Regions from separate parts of the Shinella sp. genome, predicted to be linked through region 3. Evidence: riboswitches for the same ligand, from Rfam matches in the RefSeq annotation. Region 3 holds a riboswitch; each other region holds the start of a gene.

Region 1 (10,239 bases), on a different contig from region 3:
GTCCACGGTGTCGAAGCCGTGCTTCACAATGTTCATGTCGGCCCCCTGCTGCTCAGCCAGCACTAGGCCGAGAGTTCTTTTCGGACGATTTCTGCACCTGCTGCCAGAGCATTCAGCTTGCCTCTTGCTACACGGCGAGACAGGGGCGCCATTCCGCAGTTCGTGCAAGGGCAAAGTTTGTCCGCATCGACAAACTGAAGCGCCTTTCGCAGGGTCGCGGCCACTTCCTCTGGGGTTTCAATGGTATCGCTTGCCACGTCGATGGCCCCGACCATCACCTTCTTGCCTCGAACAAGCTCGATGAGATCCATCGGGACATGAGAGTTGTGGCATTCCAGGGAGATCATACCGATACTGGATTTCTGTAGCTTGGGGAAAGATTCCTCATACTGCCGCCACTCGGATCCCAGGGTCTTTTTCCAATCCGTATTGGCCTTGATGCCGTATCCATAGCAGATATGGACAGCGGTCTCGCATTTAAGGCCCTCGATTGCTTTCTCCAATGTGGCGACGCCCCAGTCATTCACATCATCAAAGAAGACGTTGAATGCGGGCTCGTCGAACTGGATGATATCGACGCCGGCAGCCTCCAGCTCCCGCGCCTCCTCATTAAGGATCTTGGCAAATTCCCAGGCCAGCTTTTCACGGCTCTTATAGTGGCTATCAAAGAGCGTATCGATCATCGTCATGGGACCCGGCAGAGCCCATTTGATGGGCTGCTTCGTCTGCTGACGTAGAAATTTGGCGTCTTCGACGAAAACCGGCTTCTGGCGAGACACGGCGCCCGCGACCGTGGGGACACTCGCATCATAGCGATTGCGAATTATGACGGTCTCACGTTTCTCAAAATCAACCCCGTCGAGGTGTTCGATAAACGTCGTAACGAAATGTTGGCGCGTTTGCTCGCCATCGCTGACGATATCGATGCCTGCCTGTCGCTGATCATCCAACGACAAACGCAAGGCGTCCTGTTTGCCCTCAATCAGTTCCTCGTCTTGCAGCTTCCAAGGCGACCAAAGTTTCTCAGGCTCTGCAAGCCACGAGGGTTTGGGCAGGCTGCCGGCGGTTGACGTGGGCAACAGTGTTTTCATGATAGGCGACCTTATGTTTCTAGCTCGTCAGAGGATGTGATTGGCAGATCTTTGCTCAAGAATGGCCCCGTACGGTTTGATGAAGTGCTCCTCGGCGAACTTCCCCTGCTCAATCGCCAGCCGACTCCGTTCTTCTCGATCGTAGACAATCCGGGTCAACGAGTAATCCTGGTGCTTCAGATTCGGCTGATAGCAGGCCCCCGCCGCGGAATTGGCGTTGTAAATCTCGGGTCGATAGATCTTCTGAAAAGTCTCCATCGTGCTGATGGTGCTGATAAGCTCAAGATTGGTGTAGTCATCGAGCAGATCGCCGAGAAAATAAAACGCCAAAGGCGCAACGCTATTCGCCGGCATGAAAAAGCGAACTTGCAATCCCATTTTCCCGAAATATTCGTCGGTCGAGGATAGTTCATTCTGTTTGTATTCGACGCCCAATACGGGATGCTGATTGTCCGTCCGATGATAGATTTTGCTGCTTGATGCGCTTAGGCATATGACTGGCGGCTTGTTGAAATGCTCTTTGTAAGCATTTGAATTCAGGAAGCACTTGAACAAGTTTCCATGCAGATCGCCAAAATTATCCGGCGTGCTGAACCCGGGTCGATTTTTGTTATGCTCTGGCAACAACACGCTGAAGTCGTAGTCGCGCACATAAGAGGAAAAATTATTGCCCACGACGCCGTCAATACGTTCGTTCGTTTTGCGATCAACGACAGTTGTTTTCAATATTTCAATGAGCGGAAAGGCATTACTATAGCCTCCGGCGCCAATGTTCATCTCGACGGAAATGATTTCGAGCTCAACAGAGTAACGATCACCTTTGGGGTTATCCCAATGCGCCAGGGCGTTGAAACGGTTGTCAATCATCGTCAACGCATTGCGCAGGTTCTCTCGGCGGCTCTCCCCTCTAGCCAAATTAGCAAAGTTGGTCGTAATGCGCGTATTTTCTGAGGGGCGATATTCTTCGCACAATTGAACTGCCTTAATATTAAAATCGAAATAACTATTCATCACGACGGCGCGCCCTGCTTCCCGATATAAAACCTGAGACTAGTGACGTAAAATTCAGGGCACACCGGACATTACTTTCCATATTCCCAGTCGGCAGCGTTCACACCGCCCAGACATACTAGTGGTGTGCGGTTTATGCCTGAGGGATCGATCGAGAAAAAATGGTATTATCTCACGGAAGCATGAGCCGTGCTCATGATTTGAGGTCGAAGCCAGAGACAAAAAATGCGGAGATGACGGTATCTCACGAGCCGCCTTCAGACATCGAGGTACTCGAATGCCCGTTCAGCACGCAAAACCGACGGGACATAGGCGCGGGGGCACCTTCCACATCCGCCATGCCTCCGTGATAGACGCCTTGACCGCTCTGGCGACATGAGACATTGGTTCGTCATCGTGGTTCTGCGGATGAAAGTCCGGAGCTAAGAGGGAATTCGGTGAGGGCTTTGATCAAAGCCCGAAGCCGAGGCTGCCCCCGCAACTGTAAGCGGCGAGCGAACGTCCATCCATGTCACTGAGGCATACCTCGGGAAGACGGACGAAAGCAATGACCCGCAAGCCAGGAGACCTGCCGCGATAGATAACGTCCACGGGCGGGGTGTCCCGGAGTGCCGCTTTCGCGATGAGCACTCCCGTGCCGTCGTCTCTGCGTCATGCCGCTGCCCGGCCGCAACCTGATGGCAGTGCAGATGACAGAGATCGCGACCATAGAAAAGCCTGCCGAGCATGGCTCGACAACCAGTCTCATCGATATCGTCTTTCCCGGAGATACCAACCATCACGGCACTCTGTTCGGCGGAGCCGGACTTGCTCTCACGGATCGCGTAGCCTTCATCGCGGCAACCAGGTTCGGGCGGGCGCCCTTCGTGACCACCTCTTGCGAGCGGATCGATTTCAGGCAACCCGCGCGCACCGGGCACATCGTTGAATTCACGGCCAGACCGGTCAAGTCAGGGCGCCGTTTCCTGACGGTCGAGGTCGAGATGGCGGCGGAGACCATAGTCGGCCGTCAGCGACACACCTGTACGCGCGGCATCTTCCATATGGTCGCGATACCGGAGGGCAGCCACGCCGCGAGCTATGCTTTGGCCGAGCTCGCACCGGCGGAAACCCTGGACACTACGGACACCCTTGCCATGGCCGACATCGTCTTTCCGGATCAGGCAAACAGCGTCGGCCGGATATTCGGGGGCGAGGCGATCGCCTACATGACCAAAGCCACATTCGTTGCAGCGTCGCGCTACTCCGGCACGCTGGTCGTGCTCGCCTCGTCAGAGCGCATCGACTTCGCGCGAGCAATTAAGATCGGTGAAATTGTCGAGGCGGAGGCGCGCGTTGAGCGCGTGGGACGCAGCTCCATGTCCATCGAGACGAAACTTTGGTCCGAAAACCTCCTGACCGGCGAGAGGCATGTTACGGCCACAGGATGTTTCACCATGGTGGCGGTCGATAAAGACCATCGGCCGGTTCCTGTTCGCGATAGCGCCACAGCGGAATCGCTTACCTTTAATCCGGGGCGGGCATAACCGTGCTGGACAGGCAACATCTATCGATCTTGCGTGAAGTCGACCGTTTGGGCAGCCTAACGGCTGCGGCTGAGCGGCTGAACGTCTCCCAGTCGGCTCTTAGCCATACGATCCGCAAGTTGGAAGAGCGCTGCGGCGTGGCGATGTGGGAAAAGGACGGCCGTAACCTTCGTCTCACCGAGGCTGGCCGCTACATCGTGACACTGGCGCAGCGCGTTCTGCCCCAGATTGAAAGGGCCGAGGATGTCCTGTCGGATTATCGCCACGGCCAGCGAGGCTCGCTCAAGATTGGCATGGAATGCCACCCATGCCACCAGTGGCTTATACGGGTCACAAAGCCCTATCTCACGGAATGGCCGGATGTGGGCCTGGAACTGAAGACATCATTTGCTTTCGGCGGTGTGGCGGCGCTGACGGGGTACGAGATCGATATCCTGATCACGCCGGATCCGATCGAGACGCCCAGCATTCATTATGTTCCAGTGTTCGACTATGAGCTGGTGCTTGCCGTTCCGGCCGATCATCTCCTGACGCTGAAACGCCATGCCTATCCTACGGATCTGATGAATGAGACACTGTTCACCTATCCGGTACCGCCGGAGCGACTGGACGTGTTCACGCAATTTCTGGTGCCCGCCAATTGCCGGCCGCGACATCACCGTAATGTCGAGACGACGGAAATGATGCTTCAACTCGTGGCGGCAGGGCGCGGGGTCAGTGCCATTCCCAGCTGGCTAGTGCGCCGAGAAGCAGCGGCGCTTGGTGTCTGTCCCGTCCGGATTGGTCAGAGCGGTATCCAGAAAAGTATTCATCTCGGATTAAGAGATGGCGACGACACTGTCGATTTCATCGCCGGGTTTCTCGCGACGTCACGCCAGACATCGGCGTGACGTTTCAGGTGTAAGGCCATCTGGAACGTCTGAACCTTGCAAGCGTTCATCGCGCGATCGCAACCTGCCTGCGCTGACGTAACTTCGGCCAGAGGATCAGCCAGCTCACCAGAACAAGGTTCACGACGTTCCACAGGAAACCATGCAGGAACGCCAGGCGGTAAGACCCGGTCGCGTCGAAGATGTAGCCGGCAGCAAGGCCCCCGCATGCCATGCCGAGCACCGTCGCCATCAGCACCAGGCTGATGCGGATGCCGGCTTCACGTGGCGGCAGGAACTGGCGGATGATCACAGCATACATCGGCACTATGCCGCCCTGGAACAGCCCGAACAAGCCGGAGATCACATAGAGCGAGGCTTGGCTGTTGAAGAACAGATAAAGCAGCAGTGCTGCCGCCTGCATGGAGGAGCCGAGGATCAGCATCGGGCCGGCCCCGATCCGGTCCGCGACCACGCCGGAAGCGAGACGGCTGACGACGCCAAGGCCGAGCATCAGCGACACAATCTGCGTGCCTACGGCGACGCCGTACCCGAGATCGCCGCAATAGGCCACGATGTGGACCTGCGGCATCGACATCGCCATGCAGCACGCAAACCCCGCGACGACGAGAATGCCTTGCAGCACATTGGGCTTGAGGCCGAGTTCCCCCCGCGCCGCTTCGGTCGCCGCCTCAGCCTCGGCATAAGCCGCAGTCTGCAGGCGCCGCTTCAGCAGAAGTCCGATCGGCACCATCACCAAAGGGACGAACAGGCCGATACCGATATGGGTGGCCCGCCAGCCCTGCGCCGTTACAAAATGCTCGATGATCAGCGGCCATACCGCGCCGGAGAGATAGCTACCCGAGGCGGCGAAAGTGACGGCAAGTGCGCGCCGCTTGCGGAACCAGTGGGACAGATCGGAAATCAACGGCGAGAATCCAGCAGCGGAGCCGAGGCCGATCACGGCGGAAATCGCGGCGAACTGCCAAATGTTGCTTGTGAAGGCGGCGGCGATATAGCCGATGCAGAGCAGAAAAGCGCCAATCAGCACCGGTGCGACAATGCCGACCCGATCCGCGAGGCGTCCCATCGCCACCCCACCGAAGGCGAAGCCTAGCATGGTGCAGGTATAAGGCAGCGAGGCGCCGCCGCGCAGCGTGTCGAATTCGAGCTGGAGGGTCGGCAGCACCACCACGATCGACCAATTACCGACGCACGCAACAGTGCCAAGAATGAGCGTGAGCGCCAGCCGTAACCAGGCGTAGTTTGAATCGACGCCGCCGACTTCGATTCCACTAGGCGCGCTCATCCACTTCTCCAAATCTGCCATGTCGAATCCGTCTTCAACCCGGTTTTGTACATTGAATGCGATTGGCTTTGCAGTGTCGATAGGGCTCGCAATCTGGACCTTTAGCGCCGTGGCACTTGTTGTCTGGCTCACCCGATAGACTGGGTAAGTCCAACTGGCAGAACTTGCCATTCCGGGGGGCCGTTTGATGGGAAAACGTCGGCGGTCTTAAAGGGATCAGAGCCGTTGATTTCTTGTTTGGTTCAGTTGAGCATCCGCCTCAGTCGGAAAGTCGCGCCCGCGCCGCCAGGAAGTCAAGCATCACCCTCACCCGGGACGGAAGCGTACCGCCCTGGCCCTGAAACACCGCATGGAAGGTCTCGCGATCTCCTGGGTTGAGGTGTTCGACAACTGGCACCAGCCGCCCGGCATCAATGTCGCCCCGGACCGTGAAAGTCGCCATCCGCGCCAATCCGACACCTGCAAGTGCCAGCCGGCGCAACCCCTCCCCGTCGCTCACACGCACCCTTTCGCTTGGCGGCAGCTGGACCGGCAAACCATTTTCCAGCACCGGCCATCCATCCACAGCCCTGGCATAGTTCAGGCTCAGGCGGTTGTGGGTTCTGAGGTCGTCCAAGCTTTCCGGCTTGCCTTGGCATTCGAGATAGGACGGCGCGCCGACGATGGTCATCGACGTACTGCCGAGCTTGCGCGCGATCAGCGTCGACGACTTCAGCGGACCAGCGCGGATCGCGATATCGACGCGCGCGGCCATCAGGTCGACGACGGCGTCGGTCTGGATAATGTCGACGGCGAGTTCCGGAAACGAACCCAGAAGGTCCGGCAGAAGCGGCATCAGCACATGCGTAGCAAAGGAAGCGCTGGCGTTGAGGCGAACGCGGCCGGCAGGGGTGTCGCCGGCCGCTGCCTGCCTCTCCGCATCATCGATATCGGCGAGGATGCTGGCCGCGCGCTCGTGAAATGCGCATCCCTCCGGCGTCAACTGCAATTGCCGCGTCGAACGGTTGATCAGCCGAACGCCAAGTCTCTCTTCTAGCCTCTGCACCAGCTTGCTCACCGCCGATGGCGTCATGCCGCATTCGCGAGCAGCTGCTGAGAAGCCGCCGAGTTCGACAGCCCTGACAAAGACGGCCATTTCGCCGGAGCGATTGATATGTAGTCGCGCCATGTGACTTCAGCTCACAAATGATGTTCCTGCAAGTGGTCTATCTATCAAATCCCCAAGACACCACCTTCCATTCGCCAATGAGGGCATGCTCGTAAAGAGGAGTTCGTATGATGGAATACAGACGGCTTGGATCGTCCGGGTTGAAGGTTCCCGCGCTGTCTTTCGGCGCCGGGACGTTCGGTGGCAAAGGGCCGCTTTTCAGCGCGTGGGGTAACAGCAACGACACCGAGGCGCGCCGGCTTATCGACATCTGCATGGAGGCGGGCGTCAATCTTTTCGACACGGCAGATGTCTATTCGGACGGGGCCTCCGAAGAAGTGCTCGGCGCGGCGATCAAGGGACGGCGCAGCGATGTTCTGATCTCCACCAAAATGGCGCTGCCCATGGGCGACGGCCCGAACGATGCCGGGTCCTCGCGTTCGCGCCTGATCAAGGGCGTTGACGATGCGCTGCGCCGGTTGGATACCGATTATATAGACCTGATGCAACTGCACGCCTTCGATGCCTTCACACCCGTCGAAGAGGTGTTGTCGACACTCGACACGTTGGTGAGCGGTGGAAAAATCCGGTATGTCGGCGTTTCCAATTTCGCCGGCTGGCAACTGATGAAGTCGCTGGCAGCGGCAGAGAAAGGCGGCTATCCGCGCTATGTCGCTCATCAGGTCTATTATTCGCTGGTGGGGCGCGACTATGAATGGGAATTGATGCCGCTTGGGCTCGATCAGGGCGTCGGCGCGCTCGTCTGGAGCCCGCTCGGATGGGGGCGCCTCACCGGAAAGATCAGACGTGGCCAAGCCTGGCCGGACGGAAGCCGCCTGCATGATACGGCCTCGTTCGGTCCGCCGGTCGATGACGAAAAGCTCTACGACATCGTCGATGTGCTTGACGAACTGGTCGGTGAAACCGGCAAGACGATCCCACAGATCGCCATCAACTGGCTGCTGCAGCGCCCGACGGTCTCAAGCGTCATCATTGGCGCCCGCAACGAAGAGCAGCTACGTCAGAACCTGGGTGCCATGGGCTGGTCGTTGACCCCGGACCAGACAGCGCGGCTCGACAAGGCCAGCCGGAAGACCGTCGCCTACCCGTACTTCCCCTATCACCTCCAGCAAGGCTTTGCGCGCCTGAACCCGCCGGCGGTGTGATCCCTTCCCATTCTAACAAGCGGGTGCATACGGCACCGCAGAATTGGGAGTACGAACTCCGCAAACAACCGCCTAATAGGAACCGGCCGGGTGATTTTTCCCGGCCTTTTCACGAGAATGGCGACGGCCGGCGAAACTGGACCTGTCACTGGGTGTGATCAGCAAGGATTCAAGGATTGCAAAGCTCTTGATGGGATTCGAACGAACGTCGCACTCGGACTGCGTCGCGATTGCCAACGCCAAATCAACTTTCAAGGCGGTGACGCGACCGTCGTTGGAATCGCCGGCGCCGATTGCTGATCCTGTTGCCGCGCAATTCCGACCAGCCATTTGTGGAACCGCTGACCGAACGGCTTTTCGAGGGCGGTCCTGTCCCAGGCGAGATAGTAGCGTTCGGAAAGCTTCATGCGAATATCGAAAGGCACGACCAGGCTACCGGCGGCAATCTCATCCTGGACCATGGAAACCTGTGCCAGAACGAACCCCCGACCGTTGGCAGCCGCGTCGATGGCGCTGCTCGAGAGGGTGAAGGAAAGGCCGGAAAACGTTTGCCGGCCGTCGGCGTCTATGAGGCTCGCCCAGTCCTTCCATTGCGGCGATGCCTTGTAGTCTGCTTCCCATTCCACATTGAGAAGGGGAAACGCGAGGATGTCCTGCGGACAGCCTGGAGCGTGGTTTGCAATGAGCGCGGGCGAACAGACCGGAACGACCCAATCGGTGAACAGAGCCGCCACATGTTCGTGGGCGTGGGAGCGCCGGCCGTAGGTAATGCGGAAATCCACCTCCTCCTCGCCGAGGCGCGGCTCCTGCTCTTGGCCGAGGATGCGCACGTTCGATCCCGGACAGAGCGACTGCCAATCGAAGATCTTGCGGCTGACCCACCGGCTGGCGACAGAGGACAGGGCGCTGAGCACAATGCCGCTTTCGTTTCGTGCGCGCGTGAGGACATTGGCCGCGTGGGCGAGTTGTTGGAAGCCCTTTGCAACCTCGCGATAATACAGCCTCCCCCAGAACGATAGCTCCACCCGCCGGCCGCGCCGCTCAAGAAGTGTCAACCCAAGACACTGCTCCAGATTGCGCACCAGCTGGCTGACGGCCCCGGGCGACACGCCGAGGTCTTTCGCGGCAGCGCTCACCGAGCCGCATCGTCCGATGGCTTCGAAAGCCTGCAAGCCACGCAAGGACGGATTCGACATCGATACGCATTCCTCCCAGGGCGCTCCTCTTTAGATTTTCTAAAATAGAACACAGGCGTTGGCAACTTGTTGGCACCGGCAAAACAGCGAACATTCGCTTAGCAAAACGCAAGGAGAGCGAGATGTTTCTCAAGAATGCCTGGTACGTCGCCGCATGGGACCATGAGGTCAGCCGTGAGCTGAAACCCGTTACGATCCTCGGTGAAAACGTTGTCCTTTACCGCAGGCAGGATGGCCAGGTCGCCGCGCTCGAAGACGCCTGTCCTCATCGCAAGCTTCCACTTTCCATGGGCCGCATCAAGGGTGACGACGTGGAATGCGGCTACCATGGCCTGACCTTCGACTGTTCAGGCGCTTGCACGCGAGTTCCGGGCGCCGAGCGCATTCCGCATGTTGCCAAGGTGCGCTCCTACCCTGTCCACGAGCGCTACGGCATGCTCTGGATCTGGATGGGCGACGCCGAGAAGGCGGACCCGAAGGATATCTTCGAGGTCGATTATTTCGGTGATCCGGCATGGGGCGTCAATCGCGGCGAGTCCATGACGCTCAACTGCAATTACCTCTACATGACGGACAACCTGCTCGATCCGTCCCATGTCGCCTGGGTCCACCAGTCGTCCTTCGCCAGCTCCGCCTGCGAGGAAACTCCCCTGGAGACGACCGTGAAGGACGATGGCGTCACCGTTTGGCGCTGGATGATCGACTCCGAACCGGCGCCCTTTTATGCGCCCTTCCTGCAGTTCGAGGGCAATACCGACCGCAAGCAGCACTATGAGGTGCGCTATCCAAGCAATGCGATCATCAAGGCGATTTTCACGCCCGCCCATACCGGAGGAGAAGGCCGCGCGCTGCCGGATAACACGTTCCTCATGGACAGCTATAACTTCATGACGCCGGTGGATGAAAACAGGACCAAATATTACT
Region 2 (10,239 bases), on a different contig from region 3:
AGACTTTCAAGCGCATCGTTGGCGCATGGAAAATTTATCTAATAACAAAGCATTTCTTGGAACGCGTGTTTTGCTGCCGGGTGTCACCCTGGCCGGCCTGGTTTCTGGTCTTGCGGTGCTTGCCGAGCACCTGGAAGTGCGCTTGACGGGTGGAGCCTGGATCGAGGCCCTTGTGCTGGCCATCCTGATCGGCGCCGTGTTGCGGCTGTTTTTGCGTCAACCCGCGCGTTTCGATCCCGGCATTGCCTTCTCGGCAAAGTACTTTCTCGAGGTGGCCATCGTCCTGCTCGGTGCGAGCGTCAGTGCCGCGGCGATCGGGGGCATGGGCATTTCGCTGATCGGTGCCATCGCCGTGGTGGTGGGGGCGGTTCTCATGACGAGTTACGGGATAGGGCGCTGGCTTGGCCTGTCCCGCTCCGTTGCGCTGCTGGTGGCCTGCGGCAACTCGATCTGCGGCAATTCCGCGATTGCCGCGACGGCGCCCGTCATCCGCGCCGACGCCGAGGATGTCGCCTCGTCCATCGCGTTCACCGCCGTGCTCGGCATGATCACCGTGCTGCTCCTGCCGGTGCTGGTGCCGTTGCTCGGCCTTTCGGCGACGGGTTACGGCGTGATGGCAGGCATGACGGTCTATGCAGTGCCGCAGGTGCTGGCGGCGACCGCGCCGGTTTCCGCCCTCAGTATCCAGATCGGCACCTTCGTCAAGCTCGTGCGTGTGCTGATGCTGGGGCCGGTGATCTTCCTGCTGTCTTTTGCTTCGGCGGGGGCGACAGGGCGCAGGCCCGCGCTGCACCGGCTCGTGCCGTGGTTCATCCTTGGTTTTCTCGCCATGCTGACTGCCCGCAGTTTCGGTCTCATCGATGCCACCATGGCGGGTGTGATGGGCGATGCCGCGACGGTGCTGACCATTCTTTCCATGGCCGCACTCGGCCTCGGCATCGACCTGAGGCGCGTGATGCGCGCGGGACCGCGGGTGACGGCCGCGGTCGTGCTATCGCTCGGCGTGCTGGTCATCGCAAGCTACGCCATGGTGCTCGTCCTCAATCTTGCGACGGCCTGAGAGGTCTCAGGCCGCGTTCTCCCGCACCGGCGCCGGCACGTAGTTGAGCACCGGCCCGAGCCAGCGCTCCACTTCGACGACTGGCATATCCTTGCGCCGCGCGTAGTCTTCCACCTGGTCGCGCTCCACCTTGGCGACCCCGAAATAGTAGCTCTCGGGTGACGCGATATAGAGGCCGGAGACGGAGGAGCCGGGCCACATGGCGAAGCTTTCGGTCAAGGTCACGCCGATTTCCTTTTCCGCGTCGAGCAAGCGGAACAGTGCCGTCTTCTCCGTATGATCCGGCTGAGCCGGATAACCGGGAGCAGGGCGGATGCCGGCATAGGGCTCGCCGATGAGGTCGGTCGGGGCAAAGGTCTCGTCCGCCACGTAGCCCCAGAGTTCCTTGCGCACCACTTCATGCATGCGCTCGGCAAAGGCTTCTGCGAATCGGTCGGCGAGCGCTTTCACGAGGATCGAGTTGTAGTCGTCGTTCGCCCGCTCGAAACGTTCGGCAATGGCGATCTCGCCGATGCCGGCCGTCACCACGAAGCCGCCAAGATAATCCTGCTTGCCGCTATCGACGGGTGCGACGAAATCGGAGAGCGCGACGTTCGGCCGGCCGTCGCGCTTGGAAAGCTGCTGGCGCAGCGTGAAGAAGGTCGCAAGCTCCTTGTTGCGTGCCTCGTCGGTGAAGAGGCGGATGTCGTCGCCGACGGTGCCGGCCGGCCAGAAGCCGACGACGGCTTTTGGCGTGAACCATTTTTCCGCAATGATCTTTTCCAGCATCGCCTGCGCATCGGCAAAGAGCTGGCGGGCCGCCGGCCCCTGTTTTTCGTCATCGAGGATTTTCGGATAGACGCCCTTCAGCTCCCAGGTCTGGAAGAAGGGGGTCCAGTCGATGTAACGGGCGAGATCGGCGAGATCCCAATCCTGCCAGACGCGGGTGCCGAGGAAGGAGGGCGTCTTCGGCTGGTAGGCGGACCAGTCGGCCCTGAAGGCATTGTCGCGCGCCTTGCCGATCGGAAAACGCTGTTTTTCCGCTTCGCTCCGGGCATGGGCATCGGCCACCTTGCGGTACTCGGCCTTCAGCGTCTCGACGTAACCGGGCTTCATCTCGGCCGACAGCAGGCTGCCGACCACGCCGACGGCGCGGCTCGCATCGGTGACGTAGACGGTCTGGCCACGGTCGTAGCGCGGGTGGATTTTGACGGCCGTGTGCACGCGGCTCGTCGTGGCGCCGCCAATCAGCAGCGGGATGTCGAAACCTTCGCGCTCCATTTCATTGGCGACATGCACCATCTCGTCGAGCGAGGGCGTGATCAGGCCGGACAGGCCGATGATGTCGACCTTTTCGGCTTTCGCCGTCTCGAGGATCTTCGTTGCCGGCACCATGACGCCGAGGTCGATGATCTCGTAATTGTTGCAGGCGAGCACGACGCCGACGATGTTCTTGCCGATGTCGTGCACGTCGCCCTTGACGGTTGCCATCAGGATTTTGCCGGCGCTCTGCCGCCCGCCGCTGCCGCCATTGGCGAGCTTTTCGGCTTCCATGTAGGGCAGCAGCACGGCGACGGCCTGTTTCATCACGCGAGCGGATTTCACGACCTGCGGCAGGAACATCTTGCCGGCGCCAAAAAGGTCGCCGACGACGTTCATGCCGGCCATCAGCGGGCCTTCGATGACGTGCAGCGGGCGTTCCGCATTCTGCCTGGCCTCTTCCGTGTCGGCCTCGACGAATTCGGTGATGCCGTTGACGAGGGCGTGTTCGAGGCGCTTTTCGACCGCCCAGTCGCGCCAGGCGAGGTCGCGCTCCTTGGCTTCCTTGCCGGCCGTGCCCTTGAAGCGTTCGGCGATCTCCAGCATGCGCTCGGTCGCGGTGCCGCCGCCCTTCGGCACGCGGTTCAGCACCACGTCCTCGCAGGCCTCACGCAGGTCCGCCTCGATCGTGTCGTAGACGGCAAGCTGGCCGGCATTGACGATGCCCATGTCCATGCCCGCCTGAATGGCGTGGTAGAGGAACACCGCGTGCATCGCCTCGCGCACCGGCTCGTTGCCGCGGAACGAGAAGGAGAGGTTGGAGACGCCGCCGGAAATATGGGCATGCGGCAGGGTGGCGGTGATTTCGGCGGTCGCTTCGATGAAGTCTACACCGTAATTGTCGTGCTCCTCGATGCCGGTGGCGACGGCAAAGATGTTCGGGTCGAAGACGATGTCTTCCGGCGCAAGGCCGGCGACTTCGGTCAAGAGCTTGTAGGCGCGGGTGCAGATATCCACCTTGCGCGCCCTGGTGTCGGCCTGCCCGGTCTCGTCGAAGGCCATGACGACGACGGCGGCGCCATAGGCGCGCACGAGCTTGGCGTGGTGCAGGAAGGCTTCCTCGCCTTCCTTCAGCGAGATCGAGTTGACCAGCGGCTTGCCCTGCACGCATTTCAGGCCGGCCTCGATCACCTCCCATTTCGAGCTGTCGATCATCAGGGGTACGCGGGCGATATCCGGCTCTGCGGCGATGAGATTGACGTATTCCGTCATGGCCCTGGCAGAATCGATCAGGCCCTCGTCCATGTTGATGTCGATGATCTGCGCGCCGTTCGCCACCTGGTCGCGCGCGACGTCGAGGGCGGCCGCATAGTCGCCGGCGGTGATCAGCTTGCGAAATTTCGCCGAGCCGGTGACGTTGGTGCGCTCGCCCACGTTCACGAAGGGAATGGCGTCGGTCAGCGTGAAGGGTTCGAGGCCGGAAAGCCGCATATGGCGCGGGATGTCGGGGATTTCGCGTGGGCTATGGCGGGCGGCGGCGGCGGCGATGGCGCGGATATGGTCCGGCGTCGAGCCGCAGCAGCCGCCGACGATATTGACCAAGCCATCACGCATGAACCCTTCGATCTGGGCGGCCATCTCGTCCGGCGTCTCGTCATATTGACCGAAGGCGTTCGGCAGGCCGGCATTGGGGTAAGCACAGACGAAGGTCTGTGCCACGGAAGAAATTTCGGCGAGGTGGGCGCGCATGGCATTGGCGCCGAGCGCGCAGTTGAGGCCGATGGAGAAGGGATCGGCGTGGCGCACCGAGTTCCAGAAGGCTTCCGGCGTCTGGCCGGACAGTGTGCGGCCGGACAAGTCGGTGATCGTGCCGGAGATCATGACCGGCAGCTCGATGCCCTTTTCCTCGAAGATTTCGCGGGTGGCGAAGATCGCGGCCTTGGCGTTCAGCGTGTCGAAGATCGTCTCGATCAGGATGATGTCGGCGCCACCATCGATGAGGCCGCGCAGCTGGTCGGCATAGGCGAGGCGCAGGTCGTCGAAGGAGACGGCGCGGTAGCCGGGATTGTTGACATCAGGCGAGATGGAGGCGGTGCGGTTGGTCGGGCCGAGCGCGCCGGCGACGAAACGGCGGCGGCCGTCCTTTTCCTGGGCGCGCAGCCCGGCGCGCCGCGCAAGGCGTGCGCCGTCGCGGTTCAGTTCATAGACCATGTCCTCCATGCCGTAATCGGCCTGGGCGATGGTGGTGGAGGAGAAGGTGTTGGTTTCGAGAATGTCGGCGCCGGCCAGCGCATAGCGGTAGTGGATGTCCTCGATCGCGCCCGGTTGAGTGAGCGTCAGGAGGTCGTTGTTGCCCTGCTGGTGGCAGGCGCAATCGCCGAAGCGGTCGCCGCGGAAATCGTCCTCGACGAGCTTGAGCGTCTGGATTTCCGTACCCATGGCGCCGTCGAGCACCAGGATGCGCTCGCGGGCAGCCTCCTGCAGGGCGGCGAGGATCTCGCGGCCGTCGCGGGGCGGGAGTTCGGGGCCGAACAGGGTGTCCAGGTGCGATTTGGCCATGGCAAAGCCCTCCGGTGCAATCATACTGCATCGGAAGTCACATAAAGATATCTTTATGTCAATATGTCTTTATGCCGGCTGACGCATCAGTGAAGCGGCCCGTCTGCGCCGGCAAGCGATACGAACAGCGATCGGAGGCGGGTAATATCCGGATCGGAATCGTCATAACGGGAGAGTTTTTGCACCTCCTTCAGCGCCTCGACGGCAAGGTCGGCGCCGCGCGGCTGCCAGAGCAGCCAGGAGATGAAAACGGATTCCGGTTTTCCGGTGCCGGAGAGACCGTTGTCGGTGGTTGCAAACATGTAGATCCCCAATCGGTAAATTGGGGGATGACCGGACGCACGCATGCTGGATTTCGCCCAAAGGCGACAAGCAAGCGCACCACTGGGACACCCCGCCCATGGACGTTTCAAGTATCAGGGCAGGTCTCCTGGCTCACGGGTCGTTGCTCCAGTCTCGCCTTCCCGGTCCAAAGACCAGTGGCTTTATCGACAGTCGCTCGCCGTTCACAGTTGCGGGGGCAGCGCCGGTCTTGGCACTCCATCTGGAGCATCGCACCGGCTTCCCTCTTAGCCTCCAAGCCGCATGCGACTCGGAAGACCCTGACTTCGGCAAACTGGCGTCAGCGCGCCGGCAAGTCAATGGTTTTGGCCGTCATGCACAGGGCGGGAACTTTTTCCGTCGTCAGGCATTGGGCTTTTCGCCTGCACCATGCGCAGGTTCGCCCTGCGGGAGGGAGGGGCGATTCACCAAATCCGCAGATGAGGGTCCATGCTGCGCCATCCAGTCCTGTTGACATGTTGCAAGTCTCTGTCCTTACGGCTAAAAAATGCCGTTTTCATGCACCACGCGGCCAGGATGCCAACAAGCGTGTCGCCTGAGCCATGTCCAACCGTCAAGCATCTCCCAGGTGCGGTTCGGTGCCATGGCTGATCGCGGCACAAATATGAACCCTGCCCGCAAAAAACTGTCCAGCGCAAAGGCCGCCGCCGGATGGTTCCACATGGCCGGATCCAGAATCAGAAACATGCCCCTTCATAATACGCCGCAAGCCTCCTCGCGCGATGCCGACGTCAAGCAGATCGATTATAACGATTCGATCCGCGCCACCTATCTGACGCTGGAGGAGCTCGCCGATTGCGGTGAAGCGCTGGCGCGCGACAAACGCGCGGCCCTGCCCGGCTTCCGTCCCTTCGAATTCCGTGCCCGGCACAAGGAGAACGAGAAGGAGATCTTCCGCGTCTATCAGGTGACCGCGAAGGACGTCGAAGCGGGCGTGCAGATCACCCCCGCCGCCGAATGGCTGCTCGACAATTATTACGTGATCGAAGAGGCGATCCAGGAAGTCCGTCGCGATTTCCCCCGCCGCTTCTTCCGCCAGCTGCCGACCATGGAGGTCGAGGGACAGGTCATGCCGCGCACGCTGGCGCTCGCCTGGCTCTATGTCGCCCATACGCATAGCGGCGTCTCGCATGACGGCCTGACGGCCTTCGTCCAGGGCTTCCAGAAGGTTGATGCGCTGAAGATCGGCGAACTCTGGGCGCTGCCGTCCTTCATTCGTTTCGTGCTTCTCGAAAACCTCCGCCGCATTTCGAGCCGCGTCGAGCGCTCGCGCAAGATGCGGCTGAAGGCGAACGAGGTGGCGGACGAACTGATCCGGCTCAACGATCCGGAAAAATGCATTGCCCATCTCCAGTCGATGGAGACCTTCATCGACGACAACACTTTCGTCATCCAGCTGCTCTACCGGCTTCGTGACGGCCTGCAGGCCTCCGGCGCCGTGATCCAGTGGCTGGAGCGCAAGATCGAGAGCCGCGGCAGCGATCTCGAGGAGCTGATCGTCGCGGAGAACAACCGGCTGTCCTCCGGCAACGTCACGATGAGTTCGCTCATCAAGAGCCTGCGCTCCGTCGACGATACGGAATGGCCCGTCTGGTTCGAGAGCGTCAGCCGTCTCGACGAAGCGCTGCGCCAGCGTTCCGACTATAGCGACCTCGATTTCGGCTCGCGCAACAAGTACCGCAACACGATCGAGCGTTTCGCCCGCCGTTCCGGCAAGACCGAGCTGGAAGTGACCGAAACCGCGCTCACCATGACCGAGGAAGATGCGGCGGCGCATGTCGAGGACCTGGATTACAAGGCCAATGTGGCGGCCTTCCTCGTCGGCAAGAAGCGCAAGCAGCTCGAAAAGCGCATCGGCTACCGGCCTTCGCTTGTCCAGCAGGCCGTGCGCCTGATCCGCAAGCTGGATTGGTTCGCGATTGCCGGGCCCAACATCATCCTGACGCTGCTGGCGATGATCGCGGTCTATTTCTTCCTCGATCCGCTCGACATTCCGAACGGCGCATGGCTCATCATGCTCGTGCTTTTCGCGCTGCCGGCCTCCGAGGGTGCGACGGGTCTTTTCAACACGCTGGTCACCTTCTTCGTCACGCCGTCCCGCCTTGTCGGTTATGAATTCAAGGACGGCATTCCGGACGATGCACGCACGCTGCTTGCCGTGCCCTGTCTGATTTCCAAGCGCGACCATGTCGACGAACTGGTGCGCAATCTCGAGGTGCACTACCTCGCCAATCCGCGCGGCGAGATCTATTTCGCGCTCATCAGCGACTGGGCCGACAGCCAGTCGGAAGAAACGCCGGCCGATCTCGACGTACTCGACTACGCCAAGCGCGAGGTTGCGGCGCTGTCCGCCCGCTACGCCTATGACGGCCGCACGCGCTTCTATTTCCTGCACCGCCGCCGGCTCTACAATCCGTCAGAAGGCGCCTGGATGGGCTGGGAGCGCAAGCGCGGCAAGCTGCACGAGCTGAACCTGCTTCTGCGCGGTGACGGCGACACGACCTTCCTGCCGGGCGCCAACATCGTGCCGGCGGACGTCAAATATGTCATGACGCTCGATTCCGACACGCGCCTGATGCGCGACGCCGTGACGAAGCTCGTCGGCAAGATGCACCACCCGATCAACCGCCCGGTCATCGACGAGGCGACGGGCGAAATCACCGCCGGCTACAGCATTCTCCAGCCGCGCGTCACGCCGTCGCTGACGACCGGCAAGGAAGCCTCGACGTTCCAGCGCATCTTTTCCGCCGATCGTGGCATCGACCCCTACGTCTTCACCGTGTCCGACATCTACCAGGATCTCGTCGGCGAAGGCACGTTCACCGGCAAGGGCCTCTATCACGTCGATGCCTTCGAGGCGGCCGTGAAGGGCCGGATCGGTGAGAATGCGGTGCTGAGCCACGACCTTCTCGAAGGCTCGCTGTCCCGCTGCGCGCTGGTGACGGATGTCGAACTCGTCGAGGATTTCCCGACGCGCTACGGTGTCGAGACCTCGCGCCAGCATCGCTGGGCGCGCGGCGACTGGCAGCTGCTGCCCTACCTCTTCAGCCCGTCGAGTGGAATTTCCATGATCGGCCGCTGGAAGATGTACGACAACCTGCGCCGCAGTCTCATCCCGATCGGCTGGCTCGTCGCCTCGGTCATGGGGTGGTACTATATGGAGCCGCGCCAGGCGTTGATCTGGCAGCTCGTGCTGATCTTCCTGCTCTTCGTCGCGCCGACGCTGTCGCTGATCTCCGGCATCATGCCGCGCCGCAACGACATTGTCGCGCGTGCCCATGTGCATCGGGTCATCTCGGACATCCGCGCGGCCAATGCGCAGGTCGCGCTCCGCATCGTCTTCATCGCCCATTCGGCGGGCTTGATGGCGGATGCGATCATCCGCTCGCTCTACCGCACCTTCGTCAGCCGCAAGCTGATGCTGGAATGGCGCACGGCCGCGCAGGCCGACAGTGCCGCGCGCGGCGGCATTCTTGCTCATTACAAATCCATGTGGCAGGCGCCGGCGCTCGCCGTGGTTTCCGTGGCGCTCGCCATGGTCTCCGATACGGGCCTGCCCTTCATCGGCATTCCGTTCGCTCTCGTCTGGCTGCTGTCGCCGATGATCGCCTGGAATGTCAGCCAGACGGCGGAGACCGAGGACCAGCTCGTCGTATCCGACTATGTCGCCACCGAGCTTCGCAAGATCGCGCGGCGCACCTGGCGCTATTTCGAGACCTTCGTGACGGCCGAGCAGCACTTCCTGCCGCCGGACAATTTCCAGGAAACGCCGCAGCCGGTGCTTGCCGAGCGCACCTCGCCGACCAATATCGGCGTCTACCTGCTCTCGGTCATCTCCGCGCGCGATTTCGGCTGGATCGGTTTTGAAGAGACGGTGCGGCGCCTGGAACAGACGGTTTCGACCGTCGACGGCATGCCGAAATATCGCGGCCACCTCTACAACTGGTACCGCACGAATACGCTGGAAACGCTTGGCCCTCGCTACGTTTCGGCGGTCGACAGCGGCAACCTCGCCGGCCACCTCATCGCCGTCTCTTCCATGTGCCGCGAATGGGCCGAAGCGCCGTCGGCATTTCTGCAGGGCAGCCTCGACGGCATCGGCGACGTGGCATCGATCCTGTCCGAGACGCTGGGCGAACTCCCCGACGACCGCAAGACCGTCCGCCCGCTGCGCCGTCTCATCGAGGAGCGCATCGCCGGCTTCCACAACGCGCTCGCCGCGGTCAAGCGCGAGCACGAATTCGCCTCCATCCGCGTCATCAACCTTTCGGTGCTGGCGCGCGACGTCAACAAGCTGATCGTCAACCTCGACCACGAGATCAAGTCGCCGCAGAGCGGCGAGGTCGTGCATTGGGCGGGCGCGCTGGTCGCGGCCTGCGAGGCGCATATTGCCGACAGCGTCTTCGACCTAGGCAGCATCGAGACCTTGCGGGCGCGTCTGGTCGTGTTGCGCGACCGTGCACGCGACATCGCCTTCTCGATGGATTTCGGCTTCCTGTTCCGCCAGGAGCGCCGCCTGCTGTCCATCGGCTACCGCGTCGAGACCAACGAACTCGACGAGGCCTGCTACGACCTGCTCGCCTCGGAAGCACGTCTCACCAGCCTGTTTGCCATCGCCAAGGGGGATCTTCCCACCGAGCACTGGTACAAGCTCGGCCGCCCGGTCGTGCCGGTCGGCTCGCGCGGTGCGCTCGTCTCCTGGTCGGGCTCGATGTTCGAATATCTCATGCCGCCGCTCGTCATGCAGGAGCGCCAGGGCGGCATCCTCAACCAGACGAACAATCTGGTGGTGAAGGAGCAGATGAACCACGGCCGCCGTCTCGGCACGCCCTGGGGCATTTCGGAAGCCGCTTTCAACGCCCGCGACCACGAACTGACCTATCAGTACACCAATTTCGGCGTGCCGACGCTCGGCCTCAAGCGCGGCCTCGGCCAGAATGCGGTGATCGCGCCCTATGCCTCGCTGCTTGCCTCGCAATATGCGCCGGCGGCCTCGCTCGAAAACCTCGAGCGGCTGCGCAAGCTCGGTGCCCTCGGCG
Region 3 (10,239 bases):
GAGACGATCGCGCTCACCACCTGGAAGAAGCATGGCGAGGGCTGGGTCTGCGACGGCGGGCCGATGTCGCGCATTCCGGAAAAGGAGGAGGCGGATTACCGCGCCTGCCTGCTCGGCTTCCGCGACTACGTCAACAAGAACGGTTTCAAGAATGTCGTGCTCGGCCTGTCCGGCGGCATCGATTCGGCGATCTGCGCGGCGATCGCCGTCGATGCGCTGGGCGAGGAGCGGGTGCGCTGCGTGATGCTGCCCTACCGCTATACCTCGAAGGACTCTTTCAAGGACGCGGCCGATTGCGCCAAGCTGCTTGGCTGCCGTTATGACATCGTGCCGATCGAGGCGCCGGTGACGGGCTTCCTCTCCGCGCTGTCGGAAACCTTCGAAGGCACGGAAGAGGGCATCACGGAGGAAAACCTGCAGAGCCGTACGCGCGGCACGATCCTCATGGCGATCTCCAACAAGTTCGGCTCGATGGTCGTCACCACCGGCAACAAGTCGGAAATGTCGGTCGGTTACGCCACGCTCTACGGCGACATGAACGGTGGCTTCAATCCCATCAAGGACCTCTACAAGATGCAGGTCTACGCGCTGTCGCGCTGGCGCAACGGGCATGTGCCGCCAGGTGCCCTCGGCCCGACGGGCGAGGTGATCCCCAACAATATCATCGACAAGGCGCCGTCTGCGGAACTGCGTCCCAACCAGACCGATCAGGATTCGCTGCCGCCCTATCCGGTGCTCGACGACATCCTCGAATGCCTGGTCGAACTGGAAATGAGCACGGAGGAAATCGTTGCGCGTGGCCATGATGCGGCAACCGTGCACCGCATCGAGCACCTGCTCTACATCGCCGAATACAAGCGCCGGCAATCGGCACCGGGCGTCAAAATCACCAAGAAGAATTTTGGCCGAGATCGACGCTACCCGATTACCAACCGGTTCCGGGATCGGGGATAGGCTATGCGCAGCTCCGTCGAGATCCACAACATCGTCACCGGCAAGACGCGTGTCGTGTGGCAGACGGAGCAACTGGTCGAGGCGCCGAATTTTTCGCGGGACGGCCGTTCCCTGATCATCAACGGGGATGGTTTGCTCTATCGGCTGCCGCTCGATGGCGGCAAGCCGGTGCGGATCGATACGGGCTTTGCGACCCTTTGCAACAACGACCACGGGCTTTCCCGGGATGGACGCCTGCTCGCCATCAGCGACAAGGTCGAGTTCGGTAAGTCGGCGATCTATGTGCTGCCGGCCGGGGGCGGAACGCCGCGGCTGGTGACGCAGAACCTGCCGTCCTATTGGCACAGCTGGTCGCCGGATGGCGAAACATTCGCCTATTGCGGCATCCGGGGCGATGTCTTCGACATCTACACCATTCCGGTCGCAGGCGGTGAGGAGCGGCGTCTGACCTTCGGCGAAGGCCGCAATGACGGGCCGGATTACTCTTCGGATGGAGAATGGATCTATTTCAACTCCAGCCGCACCGGCCGCATGCAGATCTGGCGCGTGCGCCCGGACGGCAGCGAGCCGACGCGCATCACCGACAGCCCCTATGGCGACTGGTTCCCGCATCCTTCGCCGGACGGCAGGAACCTGCTGGTGCTCTCCTATGATGGCGACGTTTTTGATCATCCGCGTGATCTCGACGTGCGCCTGCGCCTCATGGACATGGATGGCAGCAACGCACGGATTCTGTTCGAGCTTTTCGGTGGGCAGGGCACGATGAACGTGCCGAACTGGTCGCCGGACGGTACGGAATTCGCCTTCGTGCGCTACGCGCCGGTCGCCTGATTCCAATTTCGGGTGGGGGCACGTTAAGTTTTCGCTCACCAGCCCGTTTAAGCGAATTTTGCCGTCTGTCAGTTAGCCTCCTCTCAACAATGCCTGGAAAGGGCGGGGGAAGGCAGGGAAACGATGACGGGCAAGGCTGAAGTGGGCCGCACGATGCGGCGACGCGGTGTAGGTTGGGCGATCCGGGCGGCAGCCTTGGTGATCGTCCTGCTGTTTGGAGCCGCCAACTATCTCGTGCTGGACTATGCGATTGAGCGGGCCGACAGTTTCGTCGCCGAGACCGAGCGCACGCTGGTGCGCAATGAATTCAGCCACCAGATCGATCAGGTCGTGCAATACCAGAGCCAGCTCTCCTTCTGGGACAAGACGTTCAACGAACTGGCGGACGGCATGCCGGACGACACTTTCGTGCGCGATCAGATGCGGGACTGGATGTGGTCTGATTTTGGCTTTTCCTGGATGATCTTCACCTCGCCGGATGGCGAGAAAGTGCTCGGCGTACAGCGCGGCGAAAAGGTTTCCGAACGCAAGGCCCGTGAAAAGTTGCACTGGGTAAGCGATCTAACCCGTAAGGCGGAGCGCGCCTATCGCGAGGCGCTGTCGCCCGATCGCGGCGGCTGGCAGGTCGCCGGTGGCAAGGCGGACCCGGACCTGCTGACACCGGCGTTACCTGAAATCCACGTTTCCGGCATGCGCTTGATCGACCGGGTGATGAGCATCGTCGTGGTGCAGGCGGTTGTTCCCAAGACGCTTTACATTCCTGCAAGCCGGCTCGAGCCGACGCTGCTGATCACCGTAAAACCCGTCTCGCAGAAGATGCTTGCGAGTACCGAGCGGCGCCTCGGCCTACGCGATCTTGGTTTCACGCCGATCGTGACGCAGGAGCAGGGGCTCCTTATGACGCCGGTTGGCGGCGATGCCTACAACCCGATGGTCACCTCCTGGCGGCCCAACATGCCAGGGTCCTTCGTGTGGCGCTCGGCGTTGCCGCAGATCGCGTTGTTCGTGCTGGTCTTTGCCGGCGTTATGCTCTTCGTCACCTTGCGCTTTTCCGCGCTTGTCAGGGCGCTCCAGCGCAGCGAGACGAAGAACGCCTTCCTGGCGCGGCACGATCCGTTGACCGGGCTCAAGAACCGTAGCGGCTTTGACGAGGAAGTGTCGCGCGCCATCAGGAAGGGCGAAAACAGGCCCTTCACGATCCTCGCGCTCGACCTCGACCGGTTCAAGGCGGTCAACGACCGACATGGACATGCGGCGGGGGATGCGGTGCTCCAGGCGGTCGCTCGACGTTTCTCTGATCGTGTCGGCCAGTACGGTTGCGTCGCCCGTCTGGGGGGTGACGAATTTTCCGTTCTGCTGACGGGCGAGCATAGCCGCGAGCACCTCGTGGAGCTTGCCGCCAGTCTCGTGCTGGATACGCAGATCCCGATCGCCTATGACGGACAGCTTCTCCTGATCGGCGGTAGCGCCGGCATCGCCCAGTTCCCGCACCATGGCAAGACTGTGCACGACGTCATGGTCATGGCCGATGCCGCACTTTATGCAGCCAAGAACGGTGGCCGCAACCGTGCGGTCCATGCTGGAGATATCGACAGCGTGGAGATTGCGGATGTCGGCGAGGCCCGCGCCGCCTGACGCTTGCCGCATACGGGCAGGTCTGCGGCGCAGGAAGACTTGATCGCATCGCCAGGTCATGCGCATATCGTTCCCGTCAGGTGCCCGCTTTTGCGGGAGAATCGGGAATCCGGTGCGGGCTTGAAAAGCCCAGGCCCGGAACGTGCCCAACGCTATGACGGGGATGGCGCGCACCGTAAAAGCTTGAATCGATTCAGGCTTTTGCCACTGGTTGTTCAACCGGGAAGGCAGGTGCTTGCCGCGCGACCCGAAGTCAGAAGACCGGCCTGGCAAGATAGACCGAACCGCGTGGACGGCGGCAGGTTGTACGCATTGTTGGGGAGAAAACGATGCGAACAGAACCGTGGGACCCTCTGGTCCAGGCGGGCGCCTTTTCTTGCAAGGACAGGCAAGCCGTCTATCGTGCCATCGAAACGCGCCGCGACGTGCGCGACCAGTTCCTGCCCGATCCACTGCCGGACGATCTCGTCGGCCGTCTGCTGCATGCCGCGCACAGCGCGCCGTCCGTCGGCTTCATGCAGCCGTGGAATTTTCTCAAGGTGCGCAGCGAGACGACCCGGCGGCGGGTACATGCCGCATTTCAAAAAGCCAATGCCGAGGCGGCGGCGATGTTCGAAGGCGAGCGGCAGGGACAGTATCGCGCCCTGAAGCTCGAAGGCATTCTCAAGGCGCCGCTCTCGATTTGCGTGACCTGTGATCCGACGCGCGGCGGAACGGTGGTGCTGGGGCGCACCCACAATCCGCGCATGGATGTCTATTCCACGGTCTGCGCCGTGCAGAACCTCTGGCTCGCAGCGCGGGCGGAGGGGGTGGGCGTCGGCTGGGTCAGCATCTTTCACGATAGCGACGTCCGGGACATCCTCGGCATCCCAGAGCATATCGAGATCGTCGCCTGGCTTTGCGTCGGTTTTGTCGATCGACTCTATGCCGAGCCGGAGCTTGCGGTGAAGGGGTGGCGGCAGCGCCTGCCGCTGGAAGAACTGGTGTTCGAGGAGCGTTGGCCGGAAACCGGCGTCAGTTGACGCCAGCATCGGCCGGACGGCCGAGGTCGATGGCGGATTGGTTTGCCGGCAGGAAGACCGGGCCGACCGTGCGCACCTTGCTGGTCGCCGGATCGTAGTCGCGTTCCTCGATCGTCACCGGCGTCTTGATCGCTGTTTCCGCCTTTTTCGGCAGGGTGTCGATCCTGGTGATCGAGCCACCGTCGTCGCCGTTCGATGCCTGTGCGGGGTCGCCCTTCAGCGCCTTCTCGCGCTTGATCATCTCCTGGTAATAGGCCGAGAGATTGCAGCCGCAGGCGCCGGGCTTGGAAAGGTCACGCGTGCGGTAGGAGAAGGCGTTCTGCAGCTCGTAATAGGGACGGCCGGTGACCGTCGAGGTCATCTGGTCGGTTTCCTGCCCGTTCGTCATTGACTGGTAGAAGAGTTCGGTCTCCGTCTGCGGGCACATCATGCTGCAGACTTGCTGGTCACGCCGAAAATCGAGCGGCGTGGCGCCTGAGGAAATCGGGAAGAAGCCGCCGTCGCAGGTGCGCACGCAGACGGTGCGCAGGTTGCCGTGGCCAGTGCTGCCGCCAAGCGAGCGCAATTCCAGCCGCCCGCTGCCATCCGGCATGGTGCCGAGCGGCAGGCTGTGTGTTTCATCGGGCGTGCGCAGCGTTTCGGTCGCCGCGACGGGCATCACTTTTGCTTCGTCGTTGCAGCCGTTCGTCTCAAACGAGGCGAGCAGACGTTTGCGCTTGCCGTCGTTGGACGTGCCACCGGAGAATTCGCGGCGCTTCCTGTCGAGAATCTGGAGATTGCGCTCCATCTTGCCGATGACCGATTCCAGCGTGTCGCACGCCTCTGCGTTCGGTCCACCGACGACGATGATGCTGCCGCCAGAGCAGCCGAGGCGGCGCTGGTCGCCCTTGGCCTTGCGAAGCTGGATGTTCTGGCGCGCGATGGCGCCGGCATATTTGCGGGCGCTCGACGTATCGACCAACACGCGTGGCAGGTTGGCAAGCTCGGCCTGGATGCGCTCGCACACGTTCGCGGCCGCCGTGCCGCCGAAGAATAACAACGGCAGGCCGGTAGCAACGGCAAAAAGAAGACTGGCGCGTCTTTTCAAGTCGTCGATCCCATGAATGTGCGTTTGAGCGGCAATCCCACCGCATATGCAGGCCTTATCATAGGCTACCGGGGGGGAAGCGCAACGCGCTCCCGCATTTGTGATTAACGCGCAAGGGAAACATGATTTTAAAACTCAGCTTCTAGGCCGGGCCGCGTAATTGATCTCCCCCGAGGCTTGGTGTAGCACTCTCGGCACATACAACAGCCGGTTTGCGCGTTTCTCGCGCAGTCGCCCTCAAGGCGCGAAGCCGGCCCCTTGCAGGCAGGTGCACATGCGGATTTCGTCAGTTTTGCTCAGTCCTCTCTACGCGCTTCAGGTCGCGTCCGGCGCCAAATCCTTTGCCGACAACCCCATCATCGGCAGCAAATGGCTGAACAGGAAGGGCCTGCACGAAAAGCGCGTCTCGCTCGCCATGCGCATGGCCGCCTGGCGCCGGACCAAGCTGGAAACAACGGTCGCGTCGGAATATCGCCGGCAATATGCCGAGAACGGCTTCGTGAAGATCGAGAACTTCCTGTCCCCCGAGGATTTCGCCGCGGCCACCCGCGAACTCGCCGAGCGTGATTTCGAGCGCTACGACATGAAGCAGGGCGCCACGGTGACCCGCCGCGCGATCATCGACGACAGCGATCTGGAAAGCCTGCCGGGCTTCAAGGCGGCGCGCAATGACCCGCGGCTCACCAATCTGCTGCGCTATGTGTCCTCCCATGCTGGCCAGCCGCTGCTCGTCGTCCAGGTGGTGATGGCCCTGCCGTCGGTCATAGCCAAGGGCTCCACCGATCCGCAGACCGCCCTGCACAGCGATACGTTCCAGCCGACGGCCAAGGCCTGGCTCTTCCTGCGCGACGTCAACGAGGAGGACGGCCCCTTTGCCTACGTGCCTGGCTCGCACGAGATGACGCCGCAGCGCACCGCCTGGGAGCGTCGCATCAGCGAAAATCCCGATGCTATCGAAAACATCTATTCCGCCCGTGGCTCGCTGCGCATCATGCCCGATGAGCTTGGAGCGCTCGGCTATGGCCAGCCGGTCAAGATGACCGTCAAGGCCAATACGCTGATCGTCGCCGACACGCATGGTTTTCATGCGCGCAGCCCGAGCTACAAGACGACGACGCGCATCGAGATCTATGGCTCGCTGCGCCGCAATCCCTTCCTGCCGTTCACCGGCCTGCACCTCGCGTCGCTACCGTTCATCGCCTCCGGCATGAACCGGCTGATCATTTCGGCGATGGGCCTGCGCGGCAAGCTCGGGCTCAAGGGATCGCCCTGGCATCCCGCCGGCAATGGCAAGGCGGACGAGTGGTCGAAGCGGCTGGATCAGCCGCCGGCGGCCTGAGCCTTTCGAACTGCCGAACCGGCCTCGGGCTTGCAAGCCGGTCGGTTCGGCCCTAAATCTCCGGCATCGTCAATGCTGACCGGCTGGTGCACCATGGAATTCAACCCGAACACAAATCGACTTCGTTTTGTTCTCGGGGATTACCATGCCTGCTTCCATCACACTTTCCAAAATCACGTGGTCCACGCCTGACGGCCACATCCTCCTTTCCAATCTCGACCTGAGCTTCGGTGCCGAGCGCGCCGGCCTTGTCGGCCGCAATGGCGCCGGCAAGACGACGTTGCTGAAGCTCGTGACCGGCGATCTTGCGCCACAGGCCGGCACCGTCACGGTGGACGGCACGCTCGGCCTGTTGCGCCAGAGCGTGCAGGTTGCGGCGGATGAGACGGTCGCAAGCCTCTTCGGCATCGTCGAGGCCCTCGATCTGCTTGACCGTGCAGAGCGCGGCGAGGCGGACGCCGATGCCCTTGCCGATGCGGACTGGACGCTGGAGACGCGGCTTGCCGCAGCTCTTGCCCGTGTCGGTCTGTCTGCCGAACCGGGCACGCGGTTGACGGCGCTTTCCGGCGGGCAGCGCACACGCGCGGCGCTTGCGGCCCTCATCTTCAGCGAACCGGATTTCCTGCTGCTCGACGAGCCGACCAACAATCTCGACCGGGAAGGGCGCCGGGCGGTCATCGACCTGCTTGCGAGTTGGCGGGCAGGCGCGATCGTCGTCAGCCACGACAGGGAGCTGCTCGAAACGATGGACGCCATCGTCGAACTGACAACGCTAGGCGCCGCGCGCTATGGCGGCAACTGGAGCGCCTATCGCGCCCGCAAGGCGCTGGAGCTTTCGGCCGCGCACCGCGACCTCGCTGGTGCCGAAAAACAGGCCACGGAGGTGGCGCGGAACATGCAGGCCATCGCCGAGCGCAAGGCGCGCAAGGACAGCGCCGGACGCCGGAAGAAGGCGCGGGGCGATATTCCCCGCATCATGCTGGGCGCCATGAAGGAGCGCAGCGAGTTGACGAGCGGAGCCAATGCCCGCCTTGCCGAAAGCCGGCAGGGGCAGGCCGCCGAGGCGGTGACGGCGGCGCGCGAGCGCATCGAAATCCTCCAGCCGCTGACCGTTGCCGTTCCGTCGACCCATCTGGCCACTGGCAAGACGGTGTTGAAGATCGAGAATGTCACGGTCGGGTATGCGCCAGATCAGCCGGTGCTGCGCGATCTTTCCCTGGTGATCACCGGGCCCGAGCGGATCGCGGTGACGGGGTCGAGCGGTTCCGGGAAGACGACGCTGCTTGCCCTCGTCACCGGCCAGTTGCAGCCCTGGCAGGGGAGCGTGCGGGGCTTTACCGACGTCGCCATGCTTGATCAGAGTGTGAGCCTGCTCGATCCATCGCTGTCGATCCGCGACAATTTCCGGCAGCTCAATCCCGGCGCGGATGAAAATACCTGCCGCGCGGCACTGGCGCGTTTCATGTTCCGCGCAGATGCCGCCTTGCAGATTGTCGGCAGTCTCAGCGGCGGGCAATTGCTGCGCGCGGGCCTCGCCTGTGTGCTTGGCGGTGGCACACCGCCGGCGCTGCTGATCCTCGATGAGCCGACGAACCATCTGGACATCGATTCGATCGAAGCGGTGGAGGCGGGGCTGCGCGCCTATGACGGCGCGCTCCTTGTCGTCAGTCACGATGAGCCGTTTCTGGCGGCGATCGGCATCACGCGTCGGGTGGAGCTCGTGGCTGCATGAGCGGAAGGCCGGGCTTTGGCCCGGCCTTCCGCGATCAACTGCGGCCGAAACGCTCGATCACCTCGGCGAGCGGGATATGGCCTTTGAAAGCGCCAGAGCCAGCTGGCGTTTCACCGGCTTCCAGCGCCGTAGCGAAGTTGACCGCCGGGTTTGCTTCCAACAAGCGACGAACCTTTTCGATGCGCGGCCAGCGGCTTGCCGGTGCCACCTCGTGATAGTCTAGCCAGCGGGCGACGCCGATGAGCACCCCGTCCGCCAGCGTGGGATGCTCGCCCACGAGGTAGGGTGTGTCGCCGAGCATGGCCTCCAGCTTGTCGTGCCGCTCGATGACGCCTTTACGTCCATATGTCTGCAGCGACTGCTGCAGCACAGGGTCCGGCGTCTCCATCTCCAGCGCCGACCAGAGCGGGCTGAAGGCACCGGTAAAGCCGGTGTTGAGGTAGGCCATCAGCTGGATCATGCGATCGGCTTCGGGCGCGGTGGGGGCGAAGCTGATGCGCCGTTCCGTGTCGCGCGCGGCGAGCCATTGGGCGATCGCCATGGTTTCGGTGATGACGCGGCCGTCATCGGTGACGAGGGCCGGCGTCTCGTGCCGGGCGTTGAGACGGGCATAGGCGGGGTCGCGCATTTCGCCCAGCATGTCGACGCGGCAGAGCCTGTAGGGCTTGCCGAGCCATTCCAGCGCGGCGACGAGGCCCATGGAGCTTCCGGCGGGGAAGCCGTAGATGAGGATCGGTTCCAATGTTGTTCTCCGTGATTTCTGTTGACCACGCTGCGCAGCGACACTGGACCTAAGCCTTGCCCGCCCCCATGTAAATTACGCACATTTTTGTCACCACGCCGGAGCCCGCGATGAAAGATCTCGTTTCCCGTTGCCCGATCGAGGAGGTCATGCAGGTGCTGGGCGGCCGGTGGCCGACGCTGCTGATCTACTATCTGAAGGATGGCACCAAGCGTTTCAGCGATCTGCGACGCGACAATCCGACGGTCTCGCATCGCATCCTCACGCTGGAATTGCGTAAGCTGGAAAAGGCCGGCTTGGTCGAGCGCACGGTCTTTGACGGTTATCCGCTGCGCGTCGAATATGATCTGACGCCTGCCGGCCTCACCCTGATGCCGCTGATCGATGCGCTGGGCGACTGGTGGGAGGGGCATGACGGCGCCCGCCCGGCGCCAAAAACGAAAACGGCCGCCGAAGCGGCGGCCGTTTCGTAAGGCAGGCCTTTCCGATCAGATCGAACCGTCCGGATAGGAGGCTTCGACGACGGCAAGGGCGGCCATGTTGACGACGCCGCGCGAGGTGGCGGACGGCGACAGGATGTGGGCGGGCAGGGCGGCGCCAAGCAGGATCGGGCCGACATGCAGGCTGTCCGTCATCGTCTTGACCACGCCGAGCGTGATGTTGGCGGCGTCAAGGTTCGGGAAAACGAGCAGGTTTGCTTCGCCCGTCAGCGTCGAATTCGGCATGACGCGCTGGCGTAGCGCCTCGGAAATGGCGGCATCGCCGTGCATTTCACCGTCAGCCTCGAGGTCCGGATCCGTCTCCCGCACAAGCTCCATGGCCCGTCGCATCTTGAAGGCGCTTTCGGAATCGCGTGAACCGAAATTCGAGTGCGAGACGAGGGCGGCGCGCGGCGTG

What was found. A riboswitch is a leader RNA that binds a small molecule or an ion and turns the genes downstream of it on or off. The one in region 3 is predicted to bind cobalamin.
Region 1: it holds a riboswitch for cobalamin, as region 3 does, so the genes downstream of both, ACT6VE_RS32155 (acyl-CoA thioesterase) here and bluB (5,6-dimethylbenzimidazole synthase) in region 3, are expected to answer to the same signal.
Region 2: it holds a riboswitch for cobalamin, as region 3 does, so the genes downstream of both, ACT6VE_RS14745 (hypothetical protein) here and bluB (5,6-dimethylbenzimidazole synthase) in region 3, are expected to answer to the same signal.

Annotation. Positions count from the first base shown of each region.
Region 1 is NZ_JBQVPI010000043.1:15,905-26,143, reverse strand. Features, by position in the region: gene ACT6VE_RS32165 (methionine synthase) at 63-1,091, opposite strand; gene ACT6VE_RS32160 (DUF1852 domain-containing protein) at 1,119-2,102, opposite strand; cobalamin riboswitch at 2,483-2,692, shown strand; gene ACT6VE_RS32155 (acyl-CoA thioesterase) at 2,792-3,628, shown strand; gene ACT6VE_RS32150 (LysR family transcriptional regulator) at 3,631-4,518, shown strand; gene ACT6VE_RS32145 (MFS transporter) at 4,565-5,827, opposite strand; gene ACT6VE_RS32140 (LysR family transcriptional regulator) at 6,066-6,974, opposite strand; gene ACT6VE_RS32135 (aldo/keto reductase) at 7,085-8,119, shown strand; gene ACT6VE_RS32130 (LysR substrate-binding domain-containing protein) at 8,371-9,315, opposite strand; gene ACT6VE_RS32125 (aromatic ring-hydroxylating dioxygenase subunit alpha) at 9,438-10,239, shown strand, end outside.
Region 2 is NZ_JBQVPI010000007.1:36,881-47,119, forward strand. Features, by position in the region: gene ACT6VE_RS14735 (YeiH family protein) at 26-1,060, shown strand; gene metH (methionine synthase) at 1,067-4,858, opposite strand; gene ACT6VE_RS14745 (hypothetical protein) at 4,945-5,160, opposite strand; cobalamin riboswitch at 5,262-5,478, opposite strand; gene ACT6VE_RS14750 (hypothetical protein) at 5,681-5,887, opposite strand; gene ACT6VE_RS14755 (GH36-type glycosyl hydrolase domain-containing protein) at 5,886-10,239, shown strand, end outside.
Region 3 is NZ_JBQVPI010000001.1:893,194-903,432, forward strand. Features, by position in the region: gene ACT6VE_RS04210 (NAD+ synthase) at 1-954, shown strand, start outside; gene ACT6VE_RS04215 (TolB family protein) at 958-1,785, shown strand; gene ACT6VE_RS04220 (diguanylate cyclase domain-containing protein) at 1,909-3,420, shown strand; cobalamin riboswitch at 3,482-3,704, shown strand; gene bluB (5,6-dimethylbenzimidazole synthase) at 3,750-4,442, shown strand; gene ACT6VE_RS04230 (DUF2865 domain-containing protein) at 4,435-5,529, opposite strand; gene ACT6VE_RS04235 (phytanoyl-CoA dioxygenase family protein) at 5,804-6,868, shown strand; gene ACT6VE_RS04240 (ABC-F family ATP-binding cassette domain-containing protein) at 7,014-8,600, shown strand; gene ACT6VE_RS04245 (glutathione S-transferase family protein) at 8,635-9,342, opposite strand; gene ACT6VE_RS04250 (winged helix-turn-helix transcriptional regulator) at 9,453-9,815, shown strand; gene ACT6VE_RS04255 (NADP-dependent malic enzyme) at 9,831-10,239, opposite strand, start outside.